Regions from separate parts of the Streptomyces sp. NPDC048001 genome, predicted to be linked through region 2. Evidence: riboswitches for the same ligand, from Rfam matches in the RefSeq annotation. Region 2 holds a riboswitch; each other region holds the start of a gene.

Region 1 (5,489 bases), on a different contig from region 2:
CGACCCGCCGCCCGGTGCCGTCGGCGGCAGCGGCCTCCGACGGGCGGGGAGCCGTTCCCGGGGAGCCGTCCACGGCCGCCGTCGGAGGGCGCTCCGTTTGCCTCCCAGGCAAGAAACTTGCCCCAACGGCAAAAGGGTGGCGGAATGGAGGCATGACCACTTCCGCCGACCCGGCGCCCGAGGGGCTCGACGCCGTCGCCCCGAGACTACGGGACCTGCGCCGGGGCAGGGGGCTCACCCTGGAGTCCGCCGCCCGCCGCGCCGGACTCTCCCCGGCGCACCTCTCCCGGCTGGAGACGGGCAACCGCCAGCCCTCGCTGCCCCTGCTGCTCGCCCTCGCCCGTGTCTACGGCACCACCGTGGGCGAGGTGCTCGGCGAGCAGGCCCCCGAACGCGAGCCGGTCATCAGTGCGGGCCGCCACGAGGCGGTCCGGGCGGACGGCTGGACCTACCACCAGGCCGGCGCGCCCGGCCGGGCCATGCAGGCGCTGCGGGTCACCGTCCCCTACGGGACCCAGGGCGACCTGGTCCGGGTGCACCCCGGCGAGGAGTGGCTGCACGTCGTCGAGGGCCGGCTGCGGCTCGCGCTCGGCGACACCGTGCACGAGCTGGGGCCGGGGGACAGTGCGCACTTCGACTCGGAGACCCCCCACCGCATCGCCGCCGCCGAACCCGGCGGCGCCGAGCTGCTCTTCGTCCACACGCTGCTCCGGAGCCCCGACCCCCACCCCCACGGATCCGTCCGCCCCTGACCCGAGACAGGTGATCACGCGATGTCCCACGACCCCTTGGACGGCCGCAGCGGCGAGGCGGGCGGACCGCGCGGGGACCGCTTCCCCCGCGGCCTGGTGATACGCCTCTTCGCCTACCTGGTCGCCGGCCACGTCATCGCGGCCTTCCTCTACCTGCTGTTCCTGGTGGGAGGCTCGAACCAGTAGACCCGCCGCTCCGCAGGGGACGGCGTGCACCCGAGGGGCCCGCGGGCCCCTCGGGTGTCTCGCGGGCTCAGGCGCCGTCGAGGAGCCGCCCGCGCAGCCGTTCACGGGTGGCGGGGGAGAGGCCGAGACCCTCGGACAGATAGCGCTCCGTACCGCCCCAGGTGTCGTCGATGGCCTCGAAGGCCGCCTCCAGATAGGAGGCGCGGGCGTCGAAGAGGGGGTTCAGCAGCTCCATGACCGCGGGCGACATCCCCTCGGGGGCACCGGGCCCGCGCCGGACCTTGTAGCGGCGGTGCGGGTCGTTGGACTTGAGGTAGTCGGCCTCGATCGCGTCGCGCTCCACGCCGACGGCCAGGAGGGTCACGGCCACGGACAGACCGGCGCGGTCCTTGCCCGCCGCGCAGTGCATCAGGGCCGGGACGCTGTCCTCGGCGATCGCGTGGAGCACACGGCCGTGCTCCGCGGTCCGCTCCCGGATGATCGAGCGGTACGACTCCGTCATCCGCGCCGCGCCCTTGCCGTCGGCGAGGATCGCCTTCAGCTGCTCCAGGTCGCCGTCGCGCACCATCCGCCAGAACTCGGCGCCGTCGGCCGGGTCGCTCAGGGGGAGGTTGAGGTTGCGCACCCCGGGGAGGTCGACGTCCGGTCCCTCCAGCCGCTGGTCCGCCGCGTTGCGGAAGTCGAAGATCGTGTGGAGCCCGAGCGAGGCGAGGAACGCCGCGTCGGCGGCGGTCGCGTGCGCGAGGTGACCGCTGCGGTAGAGCCTGCCGTGGCGGACTGTGCGGCCGTCGACGGTCGGCAGCCCGCCCACGTCCCGGAAGTTTCGGACTCCGGCGAGCTCGGGCTCGGCCGACGGGGCCTGCGGCAGCTGCTGCGTCACATGGACTCCTTCGGGTCACAGCCGTCGGCGGGGGCCGACGAGGGCGGGAACCCGACGATACGACATCCGTTTCATGCGGCAACCATCTCGACCGGGGGCGCGGGAAGCGTCGGGCACCGGGCTTCCGCCCCGGCCCCGCGCCCCTGCGCCCCGTGGCGCCGGTCCGCACTCTCCCGGGGTGGAGCGGGCGTGCGCCGGCCCGGTGGAGGGGAATGGGGGCGAAGGGGACGAGGCCCCCGGGCCCTGCGCGGCAAGTGCACTATTCGATAAGCCTTCGCGCTTTCTGTCCGGATTGGGTTTTTGAGTAGGCGGTGTCCTTTCATGGGGGAAATGGGAATGCCTGGGTGAGCAGGATCATAATCGTGACGCACCGTGCCCGCTGCCGGAGTGTCAGTTCCAGTTCAGGGACGGAAGTTGACGGGTGGTCGCCCACGCAGGGTGATGGGGTGCGGTGATCGTGCGGGAGTTCCCGGGGTGCGGTGGATCAGGGTGGGTTGTTCCGCCGGGGCGGCTCGCCTACGGTCACGCTCAATCCGGACGGACCGCCTAGTCCTGCCGCCGACCGGAGTTCGCACTCACCCACGCGTGGCAGGAGCGGGGGACCCAGGTAGTACGCCGTATCCGGTTGATTTCGGACGGCTTGGGGTGAAATCGCGTGTACTGCGCGATCGGGCATCTCCAGCTCGAACCCGACAGCTCACCTCGCAGGCGCCGGAGAGGAATGCGCCATGCCCGGAAAGGGTAAGCACCGCCGTCCCAAGTCCACCTCGCTGACCCGCGGTTTCGTCGTCGCGGGCACCGGCGGCGCCGCCATCGCCCTGCCGCTGCTCGGCGCCGCGGGCGCCCACGCGGCCACGGGCCAGGCGCCCGCCGCCGCACCCGCCCGGGCCGCCGCGGCGCCCGCTGCCGCCCCCGCGGCGGCCCCGGCCCCGGCCGCGGCCGCGCAGGCGCCCCGCACGTACACCGTCGTCGCCGGGGACTGCCTGTCGCAGATCGCCGAGGACAGCGGCCTCCGCGGCGGCTGGAAGCAGCTCTACGACGACAACCGCCGCGCCATCGGTGCCGACCCCTCGCTGATCCACCCGGGGCTGGAGCTCACCATCGGCGCGAAGTCCGCGGCGAAGAACGACCCCGAGGTGCGCACCGGATCGGCGCCCCGCGCCTCGCGTGACGACGCCCGCGAGGCGGCCCCGGCCCAGGCCGCCGCCCCGGCCGAGAAGGCCGCCGCCCCGGCCGGGAAGGCCGCGGCACCGGCTGGGAAGGCCGCCGCGCCCGCGCAGAAGCCCGCCGCCGAGGCCCCCGCCTCCGGCTTCAGCGCCCCCATCCCCGGGGCCACCGTCTCCACGCCGTACCGCCAGAGCGGCGCCATGTGGTCCAGCGGCTACCACACCGGTGTCGACTTCATCGCCTCCACCGGTACCTCGGTCAAGGCCGTGGGAGCCGGGACCGTGGTCTCCGCGGGCTGGGCCGGGGCCTACGGCAACGAGGTCGTGATCCGCCACACCGACGGCACCTACTCGCAGTACGCCCACCTCTCCTCGCTCTCCGTCTCCGGCGGCCAGCAGGTGAGCGGCGGCCAGCAGATCGGGCTCTCCGGCTCCACCGGCAACTCCACCGGCCCGCACCTGCACTTCGAGATCCGCACCGGTTCCTCCTACGGCACGGACATCGACCCGGTGGCCTACCTGCGCCAGCACGGCGTCTCGATCTGACGCCCCCCGCACGTTCCGCCGCCGGCCCGCGCCGGCGGCGGACCGCTTCCCGGGCCTCGACGCGTCCCCCGCACCGCCACCCCGCGGAGCGGGGGATTCCGCGTATTCCGGCTTGGGGGAAACTTGACCGGTGGTAAAGATCACCCGGCGTCAACCCCTCCCTACGGTCGCGTAGGTCACATCCGGGCAGGGAAAATACTGTCCGTGGCAGACGATTCGAGAACACGGACCAGCGGCACATTCGGGTCGTACGCAGCGATCGGCGACAGCTTCACCGAGGGTGTCGGCGACCCCGGACCGGACGGCGCGTTCGTCGGCTGGGCCGACCGCTTCGCGGTGATCCTGGACGACCTCGCGCCGGAGGGCGCCTTCCGCTACGCCAACCTGGCCGTACGCGGCAAACTGCTCGACCAGATCGTGGCCGACCAGGTCCCGAGGGCGAAGGAACTCGCCCCCGACCTGGTCTCCTTCTGCGCGGGCGGCAACGACATCATCCGCCCCGGCACCGACCCCGACGACGTCGCCGCCCGCTTCGAGCGCGCCGTGGCGGATCTGACCTCCTCGGTGGGCACGGTCATGGTGACCACCGGCTTCGACACCCGGGACGTCCCCGTCCTGCGCCACCTGCGGGGCAAGATCGCCACCTACACCGCGCACGTCAGGGCGATCGCCGACCGCTACGGCTGCCCGGTCCTCGACCTCTGGTCCCTGAGGTCCGTGCAGGACCGGCGGGCCTGGGACACCGACCGGCTGCACCTCTCCCCCGAGGGGCACACCCGGGTCGCGCTCCGGGCCGCCCAGGTGCTGGGCATCGAGGTGCCCGCCGACCCCGACCAGCCCTGGCCGCCGCTGCCCCCGCGGGGCGCCCTGGAGGTGCGCCGGGACGACATCCACTGGGCCCGCGACCACCTGGTGCCCTGGATCGGCCGCCGCCTGCGCGGCCAGAGCTCCGGCGACCACGTCGAGGCCAAGCGCCCGGACCTCATGCCCCTGTGAGCCGCCACGTCCGGCCGCCCCGGACCCCGGGGCCGGGCGGGACCGCCCACGGGCCGGGCGCCGCCGCCCGGTGGCCGTCCCGTCCGCTCCCGGACGGGCGGTGCACGGGCAGCGGGGCCGCCCTCTCTCAGCCGCCGGCCGGCGCCGGAACCTCCCGGTCCAGCCCCAGCTCGCGGGCGAGCGCGTCGTCCGCCCACTGGAGCATGGCCGCCCGGGACACCGCGCCTGCGTAGCAGGTCATCTGCACGGCGAGGCCGTCCAGGAAGGCCGTCAGGCGCCAGGCGGCCGCCGCCGGGTCCTCGCAGGAGAACTCGCCCGCCGCGGCGCCCTCCGCGATCACCTCGGCCAGGGCGGACTTCCACTGCTGGTCCAGCCCGCGCGACAGATCGCGCAGGTCCGGATCGCGCAGCGACATCGACCACGCCTCGATCCACAGGCGCCACCCCTTGGCCTGGCCCGTGGGCGCGTACCAGCGCACCGCCGAGCGCAGGCGCCGCAGCGCGGAGGTGCGCCGGGCGGCGATCTTGCGCAGATGCCGCAGATCGGCGTCGGCGGCATGGCTGAACGCGGCGGCCACCAGCTGCTCCCTGGAGGAGAAGTGGTAGAGGACGAGCGCGTTGCTGACACCGAGCGCGGTGGCGACGTCGGCGATCCGCACCGCCGCCGCACCGCGCTGCTCGATCTGCTCCACGGCGGCGTTCAGCAGCTCCTCCCGGCGCTGCGCAACGCTCAATCGGACTCTGGCCACGGCCGTCACCCTACACAGCGGATCTTGGCGCGGGTCCAGAGTGCGGAGCCTCTAATTCCGGTCATTCCGGAGGCGTGACGCAGAGCCCCCCGGACCGGCTCCGGCCCGTGGTGCACCCCGGTGGCCCTGCTGCCCTGCGCCGGGTGTCCCACCGGGTCGGGCACCCGCCGCGGGCCCGCCACGGGCGCCCCGGGGGCCGGGGAGGGGCGGGACGT
Region 2 (5,489 bases):
CCAGCCGCCGTACGTAGGCGTCGTCGCGGAGCCGGGCCTTCTCGTCGCGCAGCCGCTCGACCTGGGCGCGTGCCTCGTCCATCAGCCGCTCCTGCTCGGCGATCTCCGCACGCTGCGAGACGTACTGGCGCATCGGGTAGGCGAGCGCGACGACCAGGGAGCAGACGACGAGGGCGAGGAACGCGGCCCGGCCGGTCAGCCGGGAGCGGCGGTCCTGGCGGCGGTTCTGGGACCGGTAGACGCGCGCGGCGGTCTGCTCCCCGAGCAGCCGCAGCCTGGTCGCGGTGGAGAACCGGTCGGGCTCCGGCCTGCGCGCCATGGTCTCGCCTCCCCTTCACACGCGGACGTCCCCGGACACGGTACGGGACCGGGGACGGGGACGTACGGAGGCGTGGTGCACGGGCGCCCGCCGGGGCCGCCGGTCCGCGAGGCGGACGTCGGCGGTCCCGGGGGCGCTGGCGCCTACTGGTCCGCGGAGCGGAACCGGGGGAAGGCGGAGCGGCCGGCGTACACCGCGGCGTCGTCGAGGATCTCCTCGATGCGCAGCAGCTGGTTGTACTTGGCGACGCGCTCGGAGCGGGCCGGGGCACCGGTCTTGATCTGGCCGCAGTTGGTGGCGACGGCCAGGTCGGCGATGGTGACGTCCTCGGTCTCGCCGGAGCGGTGGGACATCATGCACTTGAAGCCGTTGCGCTGGGCGAGCTCGACGGCGTCCAGGGTCTCGGTGAGCGAACCGATCTGGTTCACCTTGACCAGCAGGGCGTTGGCGATGCCCTCCTCGATGCCGCGGGCGAGGCGCTCGGGGTTGGTGACGAACAGGTCGTCGCCCACGAGCTGGACCTTGGTGCCGAGCTTGTCGGTGATGACCTTCCAGCCGGCCCAGTCGTCCTCGAAGAGCGGGTCCTCGATGGAGACGAGCGGGTAGGCCGCGACGAGCTCCTCGTAGTACTCGGTCATCTCGGCCGCCGAGCGCGACTTGCCCTCGAACTCGTAGACGCCGTCCTTGTAGAACTCGGACGCGGCGACGTCGAGGGCGAGCGCGATGTCCTTGCCCGGGACGTAGCCGGCCTCCTTGATCGCCTCGATGATGAGGTCGAGGGCGGCGCGGTTGGAGTCCAGGTTGGGCGCGAAGCCGCCCTCGTCGCCGAGGCCGGTGGACAGGCCCTTGGTCTTCAGCACCTTCTTGAGGGTGTGGTAGACCTCGGTGCCCCAGCGCAGCGCCTCGGAGAAGGACTCCGCGCCGATCGGGGCGATCATGAACTCCTGGATGTCCACGTTGGAGTCCGCGTGCGAGCCGCCGTTGAGGATGTTCATCATCGGCACGGGCAGCAGGTGCGCGTTCGGGCCGCCGAGGTAGCGGAAGAGCGGCAGGTCGGATGCCTCGGAGGCCGCGTGGGCGACGGCCAGGGAGACGCCGAGGATGGCGTTGGCGCCGAGCGAGGACTTGTCCGGGGTGGCGTCCAGGTCGAACATCGCCTGGTCGATCAGGCGCTGCTCGGTGGCGTCGTAGCCGACGAGCTCCGGGCCGATCTGCTCGATGACGGCGAGGACGGCCTTCTCGACGCCCTTGCCCTGGTAGCGGTTCTGGTCACCGTCGCGGAGTTCGAGGGCCTCGAACGCACCGGTGGAGGCGCCGGAGGGGACGGCAGCACGGCCGGTGCTGCCGTCGTCGAGGCCGACCTCGACCTCGACCGTGGGATTGCCTCGGGAGTCCAGGATTTCCCGGGCTACGACGACGTCGATGGACGGCACGAGCATCTCCTTCTGGGATGTGACGCGAGATAGGTGCAGAGGTCTGCTTGGCCTTGCGCCAAGAGCCTAACCGCCCCGGGGTGAAAGCCCGGCCGATGCCCGCCCCGTGGGACGAAAAAGGACATCACAACCCGTCGAACCGGACATACAGCGGCCATCTACCCGCCGGTAACTCCGTGGGGGCTCCGGCACGGACGGGGGAACGGAGCCCGGAGCGCAAGGACCCCGGCCCGGCGCGTTCGGGGGAAGGTGCGCCGGGCCGGGGCCGGCCCGTGGCCGCCGGGGCGGAGGGAGAGGCCGCCCGCGGCGGAGGCGGAGGGTCAGCGCAGGTGGAGCTGCTGGCCCGGGTAGATCACGTCGGCGCTCTGCAGCACGTCCTTGTTCAGCTCGAAGAGCTTCTTCCAGCCGCCCTCGACCTTCTCGGCCTCGGCGATGGCGCTCAGGGTGTCGCCGGCCTTGACCGTGTACTCGCCGTCGCCCTTCTTGACGGCCTTCGGCGTCGCGGGGGCGGACTGCTTCGGGGCCTCGGCCCGCTCGGAGCGGGTGGTCGGGACCTCGGCGCGCTGCTGCGGCTGCTCGGCCGCGGCGCCGCCGTAGGGGGTGCTGGAGAGGTTGACGCCGCAGCTCGGCCAGGCGCCCTTGCCCTGGCCCGCGAGGACCTTCTCGGCGATGGCGATCTGCTGGGCCTTGGACGCCTTGTCGGCGGTGGCGGCGTAGGCGGTGCCGCCGTAGGCGGCCCAGGTGGAGGCCGAGAACTGGAGGCCGCCGTAGTAGCCGTTGCCGGTATTGATGGACCAGTTGCCGCCGGACTCGCACCGGGCCACGGCGTCCCACTCGGCGGCGGTCGCGGCGGAGGCCGGGCCGGCGGTGAGCAGCGGGGCGGCGACGGCCGCTCCGGCGACGCCGACGAGGGCGGCGACGCGCGAGACACGGGACGGACGGCGGTGCTTGGCGGTGCCGGAACGCAGCATGGATGGACTCCTCACCGACGCCTGCGAGGTGAGCTGTCGGGTTCGGGCCGGAAGGAATGCCCGGCCGCGCTGCACGGATGCGCGCGGCTTCACCCCGAGCCGTCCCCGGGCAGCCCTTCCGGGCCGCCGGGACCGGCAACGTACCTTGGGTCCCCCGCTCCTGCCTTCGGCGCTTTTCGAGCGTCGACTGTTCCCCCCGACCGACGGCAGGATTCGGCGTGACGGTCAGCGGTGCCCACCGGTGGCGAGCGGTTCCGACGGTAAACACACCTCTCCCCGATGTTCGAATACGAACATCGGGGAGAAACCGGACGAACCGCCAGGGCCGAATGAACCGTTTCCGCAGGTAGAGGTAGAGGTGACCGAAATCGACTGGTGAAACCGGCCAGTTGCGGCGAAGAGACCCTTGTCTCACTTGCGCAGAACGGACAACTCCGGACCTATCGCCGGGTGGAAGGGGCTTACGGAGCGGGGGATTCCGCGGGCTCCGCGCCCAGATCGAGAGTCTGACCGGGGAGGATCAGGTCCGGGTCCTCGCCGACGACGGCCTCGTTGGCCTCGTAGAGCGCCGACCAGCCGCCGGGGACCTCGCCCTGCTCGGCGATGCCCCAGAGGCTGTCGCCCTCCTGCACGGTGTAGGAGCCCTCGGGCGCGGCCCCGGCCGCGCCCTCGCGCACCGACCCGTCACCGCGCGAGGGGTGGCCGTCGCCCTCGCGCGCCTCGTCCGGCCGGGCCTGGCCCGCCTCTTCCGCGGGGGCCCCGCGGTGCTTGCCGCGGCCCGCGGAGCCGACGGCCCCCTCGTGCTCCTCCGCGGAACCCTCGGCCCCGGGGGCGCCCGCGGCGGGCTCCGCCGGTGCGGAGGGCTCCGCGGACGGCTCCGAGGAGGGCTCCACGGGAGCGGCGGACGGGGCCGCCACCCCGTCGGAGGTCACGGACGGGGAGGGAGAGGGGGAGGCGGCGGCCTGCTCCGCCGCGCGCTCGCCCGGCATGGGGCCCGGCCCCTCCGCCACCGGCCCGCTCTTCGGGGAACCGGTCCCGGGGGCCTCGGCGGCGGGAACGGCCGCCTCCGGCTCCAGGCCGGGGTCGAGGGCGCTGTCGGGGCCGTCGTCGGTCAGCCCCGCCACGACGGAGCACGCCTGCCAGGTGCCGGCCCCCCGGGCGTCCAGCACCCGCTCCGCGACGGTGATCTGCTGGGAACGGCTCGCCAGGTCCGCGGTCGGTGCGTACGCCGTGCCGCCGAAGGACTCCCACGCCTCCTGGGACAGCTGGAGCCCTCCGTAGAAGCCGTTGCCGGTGTCGATCGACCAGTTGCCGCCCGACTCGCATTCGGCGACGCGATCCCAGGTCGCGGCGTCGGCGGCGGAGGCGGATCCGGCGCCGAGCAGCGGGATGGCGATGGCCGATCCCGTCACCCCCGCCGCGACGACGATGGCCGGTGCCTGGCGGGGGCGGCGGTGGCGTCCGTTCCCGGAGAGCATGCGGTTGCCTTTCGCGTGACTACAGGGGACCGTGCGGCGGTTGTCAGCCGCCGAGGTCGACGTGAACGTAGCCGTATTCGAACGTAAGTCACAAGTCGATGCACTGCAGATTACGTAAAAGTCACAACCCTGACGGAGCGTCAACTACTCTCCGGGGTGAACTCGACCGGCAGAGTGCGCAATCCACGCATGATGAGCCCCCCACGCCACCGCAAATCGCCTGGATCGCCCGCATCTCGCAGATCGGGCAACCGGGTCAGCAGGGTAGCGAGGGCCGTCTGCCCCTCCAGCCGCGCCAGCGGGGCGCCGAGGCAGTAGTGGATGCCGTGCCCGTAGCCCAGATGCTGGTTGTCGCGGCGGGTCAGGTCCAGGGTGTCGGGGGCGTCGAAGCGGGCGGGGTCCCGGTCCGCCGCCGCGAGCACCACCAGTACCGGGTCGCCCACCCCGACGGACTGCCCGCCGAGGCTGAGGGGCTCGGTGGCGAACCGCCAGGTGGCCAGCTCCACCGGCCCGTCGTAGCGCAGGAGTTCCTCCACCCCGGTCTCCAGCAGCCCGCTCTCCCCGGCCGCCAGCGAGGCCTGGAGCAGCGCCCGCTGCTCCGGGTGGCGCAGGAGCGCGTGGACCCCGTTGCCGATGAGGTTCACGGTGGTCTCGAACCCGGCGAACAGCAGGATGAACGCCATCGCCGCGGCCTCGTTCTCGGTCAGGTGCTCGCCGTGGTCCGAGGCGGCGATGAGCCCGGAGAGGAGGTCGTCGCCCCCGCCCTCGCCGAGTTCCGCGCGCTTGCGGTGGATCAGCTCGGCGAGATAGCCCCGCATCTTCTTCACCGAGCGCGCCACGCCCCCGCGGGGACCGCCGCCGTGGCGGATCATCATCCCCGCCCAGTCCCGGAAGTCGTCCTGGTCCTCGCGCGGGACGCCGAGCATGTCGCAGATGGCGTAGATGGGGAGCGGGAACGCGAACTCGTGGATCAGGTCCGCCTCGCCCCTCGCCGCGAAACCGTCGATGAGCCGGTCGGTCAGCTCCTGCACCCGCGGCTCGAAGGCGGCGACCCGGCGCGGCGTGAACGCCTTGGAGACCAGCCTGCGCAGCCGGGTGTGGTCGGGCGGGTCGATGTTGAGCAGATGCGTCATCAGCTCCGCCTTGCGCTCCCCCGGGATGCCGGTCCTGCCCCTGGCGTGCGCCGGTTCGTCGTGGTGCGCCGGGTTCTTCGACAGCCGCTGGTCGGCGAGGGCCTGGCGGGCGTCGGCGTAGCGGGTCACCAGCCAGGCCTCCACGCCCGAGGGCA
Region 3 (5,489 bases), on a different contig from region 2:
AGACCATGCCCGCGCACCAGCTGGAGCTCGCCCTCTGGCTGGAGGCCGACCGCATGGGCTCGCTGCTCGCCGCACTCGACGACGAGTCCATGGAGAACCAGCGCGACGTCGTCAAGAACGAGCGCCGACAGCGCTACGACAACGTTCCCTACGGCACCGCCTTCGAGCGCCTGACGGCCCTCGCCTACCCCGAGGGCCACCCCTACCACCACACCCCGATCGGCTCGATGGCGGACCTGGACGCGGCGACCCTGGAGGACGCCCGGGCCTTCTTCCGCACCTACTACGCCCCGAACAACGCGGTGCTGTCGGTCGTCGGGGACATCGACCCCGAGCAGACCCTGGCGTGGGTCGAGAAGTACTTCGGGTCGATCCCCGGTCACGACGGCAAGCACCCGCCGCGCGACGGCTCCCTGCCGGACGTCATCGGCGCGCAGTTGCGCGAGGAGGTCGTCGAGGAGGTCCCGGCGCGCGCGCTGATGGCCGCCTACCGCCTTCCGCACGACGGCACCCGCGCGTGCGACGCGGCCGACCTCGCCCTCACCGTGCTCGGCGGCGGCGAGTCGTCCCGCCTGCACAACCGGCTGGTCCGCCGCGACCAGACGGCCGTGGCCGCCGGGTTCGGCCTGCTCCGCCTGGCCGGCGCGCCCTCGCTCGGCTGGCTCGACGTGAAGACCTCGGCCGGTGTCGAGGTACCGCGGATCGAGGCCGCCGTCGACGAGGAACTCGCCCGCTTCGCCGCGGAGGGACCGACTCCGGAGGAGATGGAGCGCGCCCAGGCCCAGCTGGAACGCGAGTGGCTGGACAGGCTGGGCACCGTGGCAGGCCGCGCCGACGAGCTGTGCCGCTACGCCGTGCTCTTCGGGGACCCCCAGCTGGCCCTCACCGCGGTGCAGCGGGTGCTGGACGTCAGCGCGGAGGAGGTGCAGGCGGTCGCCAAGGCCAGGCTGCGCCCGGACAACCGGGCGGTGCTGGTCTACGAGCCGCTGGCCGCCGACGAGTCGGCGGAGAACGCCGCAGAGACCGACGAGCCCGCACAGAACGTTGCGACCGAGGGGGCCGACCAGTGAGCGACGCTGCCGTGACCATGGACTTCCACCCGCAGCCCACCGCCGGGGAGCCCCGGCCCTGGGCGTTCCCCGCCCCCGAGCGCGCCACCCTGGACAACGGCCTGACGGTGCTGCGCTGCGACCGTCCCGGCCAGCAGGTCGTGGCGGTCGAGGTACTGCTCGACGCGCCGCTGGACGCCGAGCCGGAGGGTCTCGACGGCGTCGCCACGATCATGGCCCGGGCGCTCTCCGAGGGCACCGACCGCCACAGCGCCGAGGAGTTCGCCGCCGAGCTGGAGCGCTGCGGGGCCACGCTCGACTCGATGGCCGACCATCCCGGTGTGCGGGTCTCCCTGGAGGTGCCCGCCTCCCGGCTGCCCAAGGCGCTCGGGCTGCTGGCCGACGCCCTGCGTGCCCCGGCCTTCGACTCCGGCGAGGTCGACCGCCTGGTCCGCAACCGCCTGGACGAGATCCCCCACGAGATGGCCAACCCGGCCCGCCGTGCGGCCAAGCAGCTCTCCGCCGAGCTGTTCCCGGCGGCGCTGCGCATCTCCCGCCCCCGGCAGGGCACCCAGCAGACCGTCTCCCGGATCGACGCGGCCGCGGTGCGGGCCTTCTACGAGGCCCATGTCCGGCCCGCCACGGCCACCGCCGTGGTCGTCGGCGACCTCACGGGTCTCGACGTGGACGCCGTGCTCGCCGGGACCCTGGGCGCCTGGACGGGTGACAAGGCGGCGCAGCGCCCCGTCCCCGCGGCCACCGCCGACGACACCGGCCGTGTGGTGATCGTGGACCGGCCCGGGGCCGTGCAGACCCAACTGCTGATCGGGCGCGTCGGCCCCGACCGCCATGACAGCGTCTGGGCGGCGCAGGTGCTCGGCACCTACTGCCTCGGCGGCACCCTGACCTCCCGCCTGGACCGGGTCCTACGCGAGGAGAAGGGCTACACCTACGGGGTGCGCGCCTTCGGGCAGGTGCTGCGCTCCGCGCCGGACGGCTCCGGGGCCGCGCTGCTGGCGATCAGCGGGTCCGTGGACACGCCCAACACGGGCCCGGCCCTGGACGACCTGTGGAAGGTGCTGCGGACGCTCGCCTCCGAGGGGCTGACGGACGCCGAGCGGGACGTGGCCGTGCAGAACCTTGTCGGTGTCGCGCCGCTGAAGTACGAGACGGCCGCCTCCGTGGCGGCCACCCTTGCGGACCAGGTGGAGCAGTTCCTGCCCGACGACTACCAGGCGAGGCTGTACGCGCGGCTCGCGGGGACGGGGACCGTGGAGGCGACCGCGGCCGCGGTCGGCGCCTTCCCGGTCGACCGCCTGGTCACCGTGCTCGTCGGCGACGCCTCCGCGATCCGGGAGCCGGTGGAGGCCCTGGGGATCGGAGAGGTGACGGTGGTCGCGGGCTGACCGCCGCCCGCGTACGGGGGGACGGGTCCTCGGGCGTCTGCCCGGATCCGAGGGCCCGTCCCCTATGTCCTGAATGAGCGATTGATCTGGCTCTTTGGCGTAAGTGGCGTTATGTCATGTGGCGTGTATGACAAAAGCCCTTGTCCGTTTGGTGATGGGCCCTCCGACTGCCTAGCGTCGGTCCGGCTGTCCGCCCCGTACCTGCCGCACCGGCGGCACCGGACAGTCATCGCCGAGTCCCCGCAGGGTGTGAGCCCGGGGAGCCGGGGACCCAACTCCCCGCCCGTGGAGGGCGGCGGAGCGTTCTCCCTGGGGTGAATCGGGGGCCTTCGTCCGCGGAGGCGCCCGTAGGAGACCTTCCTGCTCCGAACCCGTCAGCTAACCCGGTAGGCGAGACGGAAGGAAAGGATCCGCCTCTCCATGGCGTTCACCCGTGCCACCGGGAAGCATCGTGCCCCGAGCCGCCTGACGCGCAGGACCGCGAGCCTCGCCGGTGCCGCCACGCTCGCCACCACCGGCGTCGTGGGCGGTCTCGCCTCCCCGGCCCTCGCGGCCGAGCCCCTGGCGGCCACCCCCGAGGACACCGGTCTGACGCAGGTCATCTCCGTGGAGACCTCGCTCGCCGACGAGATAGCCGACCAGGCCGCCGCGCAGCGCGAGGCCGCCGAGGAGGCCGCGGCGAAGCGGCGCGCCGCCGCCAAGGCCCGGGCCGAGGCCGAGCGCCGGGCCGAGGAGCGCGCCAGGGAGCTGCGCGAGGCCGAGGAGCGCGCCGCCCGTGAGGCCGAGCGCAAGCGCCTGAACGCCTACCGCCTCCCGGTGGCGGGCTCCCATGTGACCACCGGCTACCAGGCCGGCGGCGCCCTGTGGTCCTCGGGCAGCCACTCCGGTGTCGACTTCCGGGCCCCGATGGGCAGCTCCGTGGTCGCCGTCGGCGCCGGCACCGTCGTCGAGGCCGGCTGGGGCGGCGCGTACGGCAACAACGTGGTGATCCGGATGGACGACGGCACCTTCACCCAGTACGGGCACCTGTCCTCCGTCGGCGTCGGGGTGGGCCAGCGGGTCGCGCCGGGCCAGCAGATCGGCCTCTCCGGCTCCACCGGCAACTCCACCGGCCCGCACCTGCACTTCGAGGCGCGGACGACGGCGGAGTACGGCTCCGACATCGACCCCGTCGCCTACCTCCGCTCCCACGGCGTCGGCGTCTGACCCCCTGCGGCCCGCCCCGTCCGGGTGGGCCGCCCGCACCGGGCCGCCGTCCCGTCCCCGTGCGCCGGGCGGTCCGCACCGCGGACGGCCCCTCCGGCCCGCGGCGGTCTGGGCCGGATCCGTGTCCCGGCCCTCACCCGTGCCCCTGCCTTCACCCGTCCGGTGTCCCCTCGGCGGGGGTCCTCCCGTCCCTCGCGGGGAGGGCCTCCGCCGTCGCGGCCGACTGTTCCACCGATTCCGGCCAAAAGGCCAGAAGATTATGTGTGGATTCCGGTCGCCCTTCGGAAAACCCCGCCGACTGGAATAGAGTCACGGGACACGCGTCAGCCGGCGCTGGTTTCGTGCGGATACGGCGGAGGTTCGGTCATGCGCATTCCCGCGCACTCTGTATGCACGGCTATTCGCGACGACATCGTCTCCGGCGTCTTCCGGCGCGGCAGCCGCCTGACCGAGGAGCAGCTCGCCCGCCGCTACGGCGTCTCCCGCGTCCCTGTCCGCGAGGCCCTGCGGACCCTTGAGTCGGAGGGGTTCGTGGTGACCCGGCGGCACGCCGGGGCGCATGTCTGCGAGCCCACCGAGCAGGAGGCCGCCGACCTGCTGGAGGTCCGCACCCTGCTGGAGCCCCTCGGCGCGGCCCGTGCGGCCCAGCGGCGCAGCGAGGCGCATCTGAGGGTCCTGAGGGGCCTGGTCCGGCTGGGGCAGGACCGCGCCCGGCGCGGTCAGGGCGAGGATCTCAGGTCCCTCGGCACCTGGTTCCACGAGACGCTCGCCCAGGCCAGCGCGAGCCCCGGGCTGATCGCCCTGCTGACCCAGCTGCGCCACAAGGTGGCGTGGATGTACGCGGTCGAGCCCGCGGCGGCACCCGTCGAGGAGTGGGTGGAGCACGGCGCCATCGTGGACGCGGTCGCCCGGGGCGACGTGGAGCGCGCCCGCGCCCTGACGGCCCTGCACGCGGAGCGGTCCGCAGCGGCCCACCGGCTCCGCCGCGTGGAGCCCGTGAGGACCTCGCAACATTCCGTAAACACCGAACGCGTCCGCACGTAACACGAGGTCCGTATACAAAGGGGTGACGGGGGAGGGGCGTCCTTGCGATGCCCTCCCGGAATTGCGTGTATTTCCGTCGCGCCGGGTGCGTTGCTTCGCATGAATTCACGGCCCTGGATCGCGGGGGAATTCATCCGGGGAATTGCGGTGCCGCGTGCGGCGGCCGGCCGGTATCCGCGCCGGCGGTGGACGGTGGAGGGACCCCCGGACCCGGCGGACCACGGAGGTGTGCGCACCGCAGGGCGGCCCGGACCGGCAGTGAGCCGCGGCACCCTCCGGGGTGCCGCGGCTCACCGGGCGCGGACGTGCGGACGGCCGCCGGGGCCGCCCGCTGCGGTCAGACCGTCTCGGGCAGCTCGTCGAGGCCCTCGGCGACCAGCTTGGCCAGGCGGTCGAGCGCGGCGTCGGCGTCGGTGGCCTCGGAGGCGAGCACGATCTCCTCGCCGCCCTTGGCGCCGAGCCCCAGCACGGCCAGCATCGAGGCGGCGTTGACCGGGGCGCCGTCCGCCTTGGCGATGGTCACGGGGACCCCGGAGGCCGTGGCGGCACGGACGAAGATGGACGCGGGGCGGGCGTGGAGGCCCTCGGCCCAGCCGACATTGACGCGACGCTCAGCCATGGTGTTGCCCTTCGAGTGCTACGGGTTGTCTAGACCAGTGTGGCATACGGTCCGGCGTGCCCCCGCCGGGGCGGGAGCCCTCCCGGTCAAGGGGCGGACGGGCCTCAGCCTGCCCCCGGCCGCCCCGGTACGCGAGCGCAGGTACCGCCGTACGCTTGGCCCATG
Region 4 (5,489 bases), on a different contig from region 2:
TCCACTCCAGGTGGGCGGCGGGGATCTCCTCCAGGAAGCGGGAGGGCGGGTTGTAGGCGGGCTGGCCCCAGGCCGAGCGCATCGCCGACCGCGTCAGGTACAGCCTCTCGCGGGCCCGGGTGATGCCGACGTAGGCGAGCCGCCGCTCCTCCTCCAGTTCCTTGGCCTGCCCGAGGGCCCGCATGTGCGGGAACACGCCGTCCTCCAGGCCCGTGAGGAAGACCACGGGGAACTCCAGCCCCTTCGCCGTGTGCAGGGTCATCAGCGTGATGACGCCGGAGCCCTCCTCGTCCTCGTCGGGGATCTGGTCGGAGTCGGCGACGAGCGCCACCTGCTCCAGGAACTCCGCGAGGGTGCCGCCACCGTCGCCCTCGGCCCGGTCCTTCTCGAACTCCAGCGCCACCGCCGCCAGTTCCTGGAGGTTCTCGATACGGGTCTCGTCCTGCGGGTCGGTGGAGGCCTGGAGCTCGGCCAGGTAGCCGGTGCGCTCCAGCACGGCCTCCAGCACCACGGCGGGCCCGGCTCCCGACTCCGCGATGGTGCGCAGCTCCTCCATCAGGACGTTGAAGCGCTTCACGGCGTTGGCCGAGCGCGCCGCCATGCCGTAGGCCTCGTCCACGCGGCGCAGCGCCTGCGGGAAGGTGATCCGCTCGCGCAGTGCGAGCGCCTCGACCATGGCCTCGGCACGGTCCCCGATGCCCCGCTTAGGGACGTTGAGGATGCGGCGCAGGGGCACCGCGTCCTCGGGGTTGGCCAGCACCCTGAGGTAGGCGAGGACGTCCCTGACCTCCTTGCGCTCGTAGAAGCGCACTCCGCCGACCACCTTGTAGGGCAGGCCGACGCGGATGAAGACCTCCTCGAAGACGCGGGACTGGGCGTTGGTCCGGTAGAAGACGGCGACGTCCCCCGCCTTCGCCTCGCCCGCGTCGGTGAGCCGGTCGATCTCCTCGGCGATGAACTGCGCCTCGTCGTGCTCGGTGTCCGCGACATAGCCGGTGATCCGCGCACCGGCGCCCGCGTCCGTCCACAGGTTCTTCGGGCGGCGGGACTCGTTGCGCTCGATGACGGCGTTGGCCGCCGACAGGATCGTCTGCGTGGAGCGGTAGTTCTGCTCCAGCAGGATCGTCGTCGCCTCCGGGTAGTCCTCCTCGAACTGGAGGATGTTGCGGATGGTCGCGCCGCGGAAGGCGTAGATGGACTGGTCCGCGTCGCCGACGACGCACAGCTCGGCGGGCGCCAGGTCTTCGTACCCCTGCCCGACCAGCTCCCGCACCAGGGTGTACTGGGCGTGGTTGGTGTCCTGGTACTCGTCGACCAGGACGTGGCGGAAGCGGCGCCGGTAGTGCTCGGCCACGTCCGGGAAGGCCTGGAGCAGGTGGACGGTGGTCATGATGATGTCGTCGAAGTCCAGGGCGTTGGCCTCGCGCAGCCGCGCCTGGTACATCCGGTACGCCTCGGCGAGCGTCTTCTCGAAACCTCCCCCGGCGCCTTCGGCCTGGGAGGCGCCCCCGGCCGCCCGGTCGGCGAAGCTCTCCTCGTCGACCAGCTCGTTCTTGAGGTTGGAGATCTTGGCGCTGAACGACTTGGGCGGGAACTTCTTCGGGTCGAGGTCCAGGTCCCGGCAGACCAGGGCCATCAGGCGCTTGGAGTCGGCCGCGTCGTAGATCGAGAACGACGAGGTGAACCCGAGCCGCTTGGACTCGCGGCGCAGGATGCGCACACACGCGCTGTGGAAGGTCATCACCCACATGGCGTTCGCCCGCGGGCCGACGAGCTGGCCGACGCGCTCCTTCATCTCCCCGGCGGCCTTGTTGGTGAAGGTGATCGCCAGTATCTGGCCGGGGTGGACGTGCCGGGTGCCCAGCAGGTGCGCGATCCGGTGGGTGAGCACACGGGTCTTGCCCGACCCGGCGCCCGCGACGATGAGCAGCGGGGATCCGGTGTGGACGACGGCGTCGCGCTGCTGCTCGTTCAGCCCCTCCAGCAGGGCCGAGGGATCGACCGCGGGCCGGGGAGCGCCGTCGCGGTAGTACCCGTCGCGGGCCGGCGGCACGTCGTACGCCCCCTGGAAGAGGTCGTCCGGGATCGGCTCGGGGGCCGCGTCCTCGGGCGGCGGGGGGTGCTCCTCCCCGTGCGGCTCCTCCTCGGGGGGCTGGAGGCCGGTCAGGAAGCTGTCGTCAAAGAGGCTGCTCATCGCCTACCGAGTCTAGGCCGCCCCGCCGACACTCCGGGACGGCTTCCACCGGGCGGACGGCACCGCACGCGGGCGGGGGCGGAACGTGCACATTGGGTGACCGGCCGGATCCGGCGCGGGACCCCGGCACCCCCTCTCGAAAAAGGTCACGGAAATGTATCGGACATATCGAACATCAACCTTCACAGGGTGCTCACGTATTGGCTAGCGTGCTCGACCAGACGGCCCGCTCCCCTCCCGGCGAACCGCGCCGAACGGGTCGACTACGCCGAATCCGGGCCCCCCGCTGGGCGGTTCGGAGCCGGGGACCCACTTGATGCACGACCGGGGTGAATCGGGCCGCGCCGCGCGCTGCCCGTAGGGCGTCTTCCGTTCGCCCGAACCCGACAGCTAACCCGGTAGGCGGTCCACGGAAGAAGGAGATGCCGGCCTTGGCGTCGCATCGCAGGATCCGCAGCCGCAGTACCAAGCCCTCCCCCGCCGTCGGGTTCACCACGGCCGCCCTCGCCGGGGTCACGCTGCTGTCGGGACAGAGCGCCTCCGCCGCACCCGGCGAGCCCTCGCCCTCCATCGAGGAGGTGCAGAAGAAGGTCGACGACCTCTACCGGCAGGCGGGCAGCGCCACGCAGGAGTACAACAAGGCCAAGGAGGCCGCGACCGAGCAGCGGCGCGAGGTGGACACGCTGCTCGACCAGGCGGCCACCCGGGCGGACAGGCTCAACGAGTCCCGGCGCGCGCTCGGCACCTTCGCCGCCGCGCAGTACCGCACCGGGGCGGTGGCGCCGACCGCGGCGCTGATGTTCGCGGAGAGTCCCCAGGCCTACTTCGACCAGACCCGTCTGATGGACCGGATGACCGACCAGCAGCAGCAGGCGGTCGCCGACTACGAGGCCCAGCGTGCGGAGGCCGCCGAGCAGCGGGCGGAGGCGGGCGAGCGCCTGGAGGAACTGAGCGCCTCCCAGGAGGCCTTGCGCACCAGCAAGCAGAACGTGCAGGCGAAGCTCGCCGAGGCGCGGTCCCTGCTGTCCCGGCTGACCGCCGAGGAGAAGGCGCGCCTGGAGGCGATCGAGCGCGAGAAGGCCGAGGAGGCCCGCCGCAAGGCGGAGGAGAAGGCCAGGGCCGAGGCGGAACGGGCCGAGGCGGAGCGGCAGGCGGCGCAGGAGGCCGAGGCCGCCCGTGCGCCGGAGACGGCGCGGGAGACGGCACAGCCCCCGGCGCAGGACGCGGACCCCGGGAGCGGGACGGCGGACGGCGGGCACGCGGCGAAGGCCGACAAGGTGATCGACTTCGCCCGCGCGCAGATCGGCAAGCCGTACGTCTGGGGGGCCACCGGACCGAGCTCCTACGACTGCTCGGGCCTGACCCAGGCCGCCTGGAAGGCCGCCGGAGTGGACCTGCCCCGCACCACCTGGGACCAGGTGGAGGTCGGCACCCGGGTCGCCACCCAGGACCTGCTCCCCGGGGACCTGGTCTTCTTCTACGACGACATCAGCCACGTCGGCATCTACATCGGCGAGGGCATGATGATCCACGCACCGAAGCCGGGCGCCAACGTCCGCGAGGAGTCCGTCTACTCCATGCCGATCCACGGCAGCGTCCGCCCGGCCTGAGCCCGGCGGAGCCTGCGGCGGGGGGCGGCGGGGGTGCCGCCCCCCGCGGCCCCCGTCGGAGGCGAGCCGGACGGCGGCGGAAGCTCAGGTCCAGAGCGTGGCGATGAAGACGTTCGCCGTGGTCAGCGCCCCGACCGCGCCGAAGAGGGCCTTGTCCACCCGCTCCTCGTCCCGCTTGACGTAGACCAGCCCGAGGACCACCACCAGCACCGCCAGCTTCACGGCGATCTTGACGTTGTCGACGGGCTGGTCGTCCGCCTGGTTCAGCCCCACCAGGGCCACGCCCGTGACCAGCATGGTCAGTGCCCCGTGGAGCATCGCCGGGGTGAAGCGGGCCGTGCCCGCGCCCATCGCCTTCATCTGGGTCAGGAAACCGCCCAGCAGCGAGGCGATACCGATGACATGCAGGGCGACGAAGACATTGATGAGTACGTCCATACGGCGGAGCCTATGCGGCCCATACCACCGGATCCCGACCGGGTCGCCCCCGTCCGCGGCATCGGTCCACGGGCTCCCGTTCCCGGTCCTCCGGCGATCGGTTCCGACCGCCGGACGAAGCACGGAGGGCAGGCTTCGGGCAGTTCCGGTCGGCGCCGCCTCCCGCGGCGGCCGCGCGGTCTAGCGTCCAGCACCAGGTGGCCGGCTCCCACCGCCGTCGTGCAGCCGGACGGCTCGGCCACCCCCGCCGAAGGGTCCGGCGGCCCACCGCTCTCCCGTGCGGTGCGCGCCGCCGGGCCCCGGGGACGACGGACGGACGACGGAAGGAACGGCGCCACCGTGGCAGCGCACCGGAAACCCAGGCAGCGTCCGCACACCGGACCGGCGGGCCGGACGGCCGCCGCCCTCGCCCTCGCGGGCGCCGCCGGCGGCACGGCGCTCGGCGGAACGGCCCAGGCCGACCCGCGGCCGACCACCGCCCAGGTCAAGGCGAAGGTGGACACGCTGTACCGGGAGGCGGAGGCCGCGACCGAGCGCTACAACGGCGCCAGGGAGCGGGCGGACGCCGCCCGCGACGAGCTCGGCGCCCTCCGCGACGAGGCGGCCCGGCGCACCGAGCGGCTCAACACCTCGCGCGAGGCGCTCGGTTCCTTCGCGGCCGCGCAGTACCGCGCGGGCGGGATCGACCCCGGTCTCCGGCTCGCCCTCACCTCCGATCCCGGCGACTACCTGGAACGCGCCTCGCTCGCCGAGCGCGTCGGCGACCGCCGGGCGTCCGCCCTCGCCTCGGTGCGGCGCCAGCTCGTCGACCTCGCGGAGCTGCGCGAGCGCGCCGGGCTGCGGGCGGCCGAACTGGAGCAGCACCGCGGCCGGGCGGCACGGCACAAGCAGTCGGTCCGGGCACGGCTCGCGGCGGCGGAGCGGCTGCTGGCCCGGCTCACCGCGGAGGAGCGGGCCGCCTACGCGCGGGGCGCCGCCGAGGGTCCCGACCGCGCCGACCGCGCCGGGCGCGCGGACATGCCCGCCCCCAGGGCGCCCTCGGGTCCGGCCGACGGACGGGCCGCGCGGGCCGTGGCCTACGCCTACGGCGCCCTGGGGAAGCCCTATGTGTGGGGCGCCACCGGACCCGGCGCCTACGACTGCTCGGGGCTGACGCAGGCGGCCTGGCGCTCGGCGGGCGTGGCCCTCCCCCGCACCACCTACACGCAGATCGAGGCGGGGCGGCGGGTGGCCCGTTCCCAACTGGC

What was found. A riboswitch is a leader RNA that binds a small molecule or an ion and turns the genes downstream of it on or off. The one in region 2 is predicted to bind cyclic di-AMP.
Region 1: it holds a riboswitch for cyclic di-AMP, as region 2 does, so the genes downstream of both, ACGF15_RS01480 (peptidoglycan DD-metalloendopeptidase family protein) here and ACGF15_RS28170 (transglycosylase family protein) in region 2, are expected to answer to the same signal.
Region 3: it holds a riboswitch for cyclic di-AMP, as region 2 does, so the genes downstream of both, ACGF15_RS10920 (M23 family metallopeptidase) here and ACGF15_RS28170 (transglycosylase family protein) in region 2, are expected to answer to the same signal.
Region 4: it holds a riboswitch for cyclic di-AMP, as region 2 does, so the genes downstream of both, ACGF15_RS17265 (NlpC/P60 family protein) here and ACGF15_RS28170 (transglycosylase family protein) in region 2, are expected to answer to the same signal.

The regions. Positions count from the first base shown of each region.
Region 1 covers NZ_JBIDBN010000001.1:362,575-368,063, reverse strand. Annotated here, with positions in the region: gene ACGF15_RS01495 (XRE family transcriptional regulator) at 153-752, shown strand; gene ACGF15_RS01490 (DUF6126 family protein) at 774-938, shown strand; gene ACGF15_RS01485 (tyrosine-protein phosphatase) at 1,006-1,818, opposite strand; cyclic di-AMP (ydaO/yuaA leader) riboswitch at 2,385-2,542, shown strand; gene ACGF15_RS01480 (peptidoglycan DD-metalloendopeptidase family protein) at 2,547-3,530, shown strand; gene ACGF15_RS01475 (SGNH/GDSL hydrolase family protein) at 3,735-4,526, shown strand; gene ACGF15_RS01470 (TetR/AcrR family transcriptional regulator) at 4,654-5,274, opposite strand.
Region 2 covers NZ_JBIDBN010000020.1:56,190-61,678, forward strand. Annotated here, with positions in the region: gene ACGF15_RS28160 (septum formation initiator family protein) at 1-319, opposite strand, end outside; gene eno (phosphopyruvate hydratase) at 463-1,758, opposite strand; gene ACGF15_RS28170 (transglycosylase family protein) at 2,073-2,723, opposite strand; cyclic di-AMP (ydaO/yuaA leader) riboswitch at 2,727-2,905, opposite strand; gene ACGF15_RS28175 (transglycosylase family protein) at 3,185-4,201, opposite strand; gene ACGF15_RS28180 (cytochrome P450) at 4,342-5,489, opposite strand, start outside.
Region 3 covers NZ_JBIDBN010000005.1:92,810-98,298, forward strand. Annotated here, with positions in the region: gene ACGF15_RS10910 (pitrilysin family protein) at 1-1,070, shown strand, start outside; gene ACGF15_RS10915 (pitrilysin family protein) at 1,088-2,455, shown strand; cyclic di-AMP (ydaO/yuaA leader) riboswitch at 2,676-2,863, shown strand; gene ACGF15_RS10920 (M23 family metallopeptidase) at 2,876-3,661, shown strand; gene ACGF15_RS10925 (GntR family transcriptional regulator) at 4,028-4,705, shown strand; gene ACGF15_RS10930 (HPr family phosphocarrier protein) at 5,043-5,324, opposite strand; gene ACGF15_RS10935 (GNAT family N-acetyltransferase) at 5,487-5,489, shown strand, end outside.
Region 4 covers NZ_JBIDBN010000008.1:300,635-306,123, reverse strand. Annotated here, with positions in the region: gene pcrA (DNA helicase PcrA) at 1-2,194, opposite strand, end outside; cyclic di-AMP (ydaO/yuaA leader) riboswitch at 2,451-2,615, shown strand; gene ACGF15_RS17265 (NlpC/P60 family protein) at 2,617-3,804, shown strand; gene ACGF15_RS17260 (hypothetical protein) at 3,889-4,242, opposite strand; gene ACGF15_RS17255 (NlpC/P60 family protein) at 4,582-5,489, shown strand, end outside.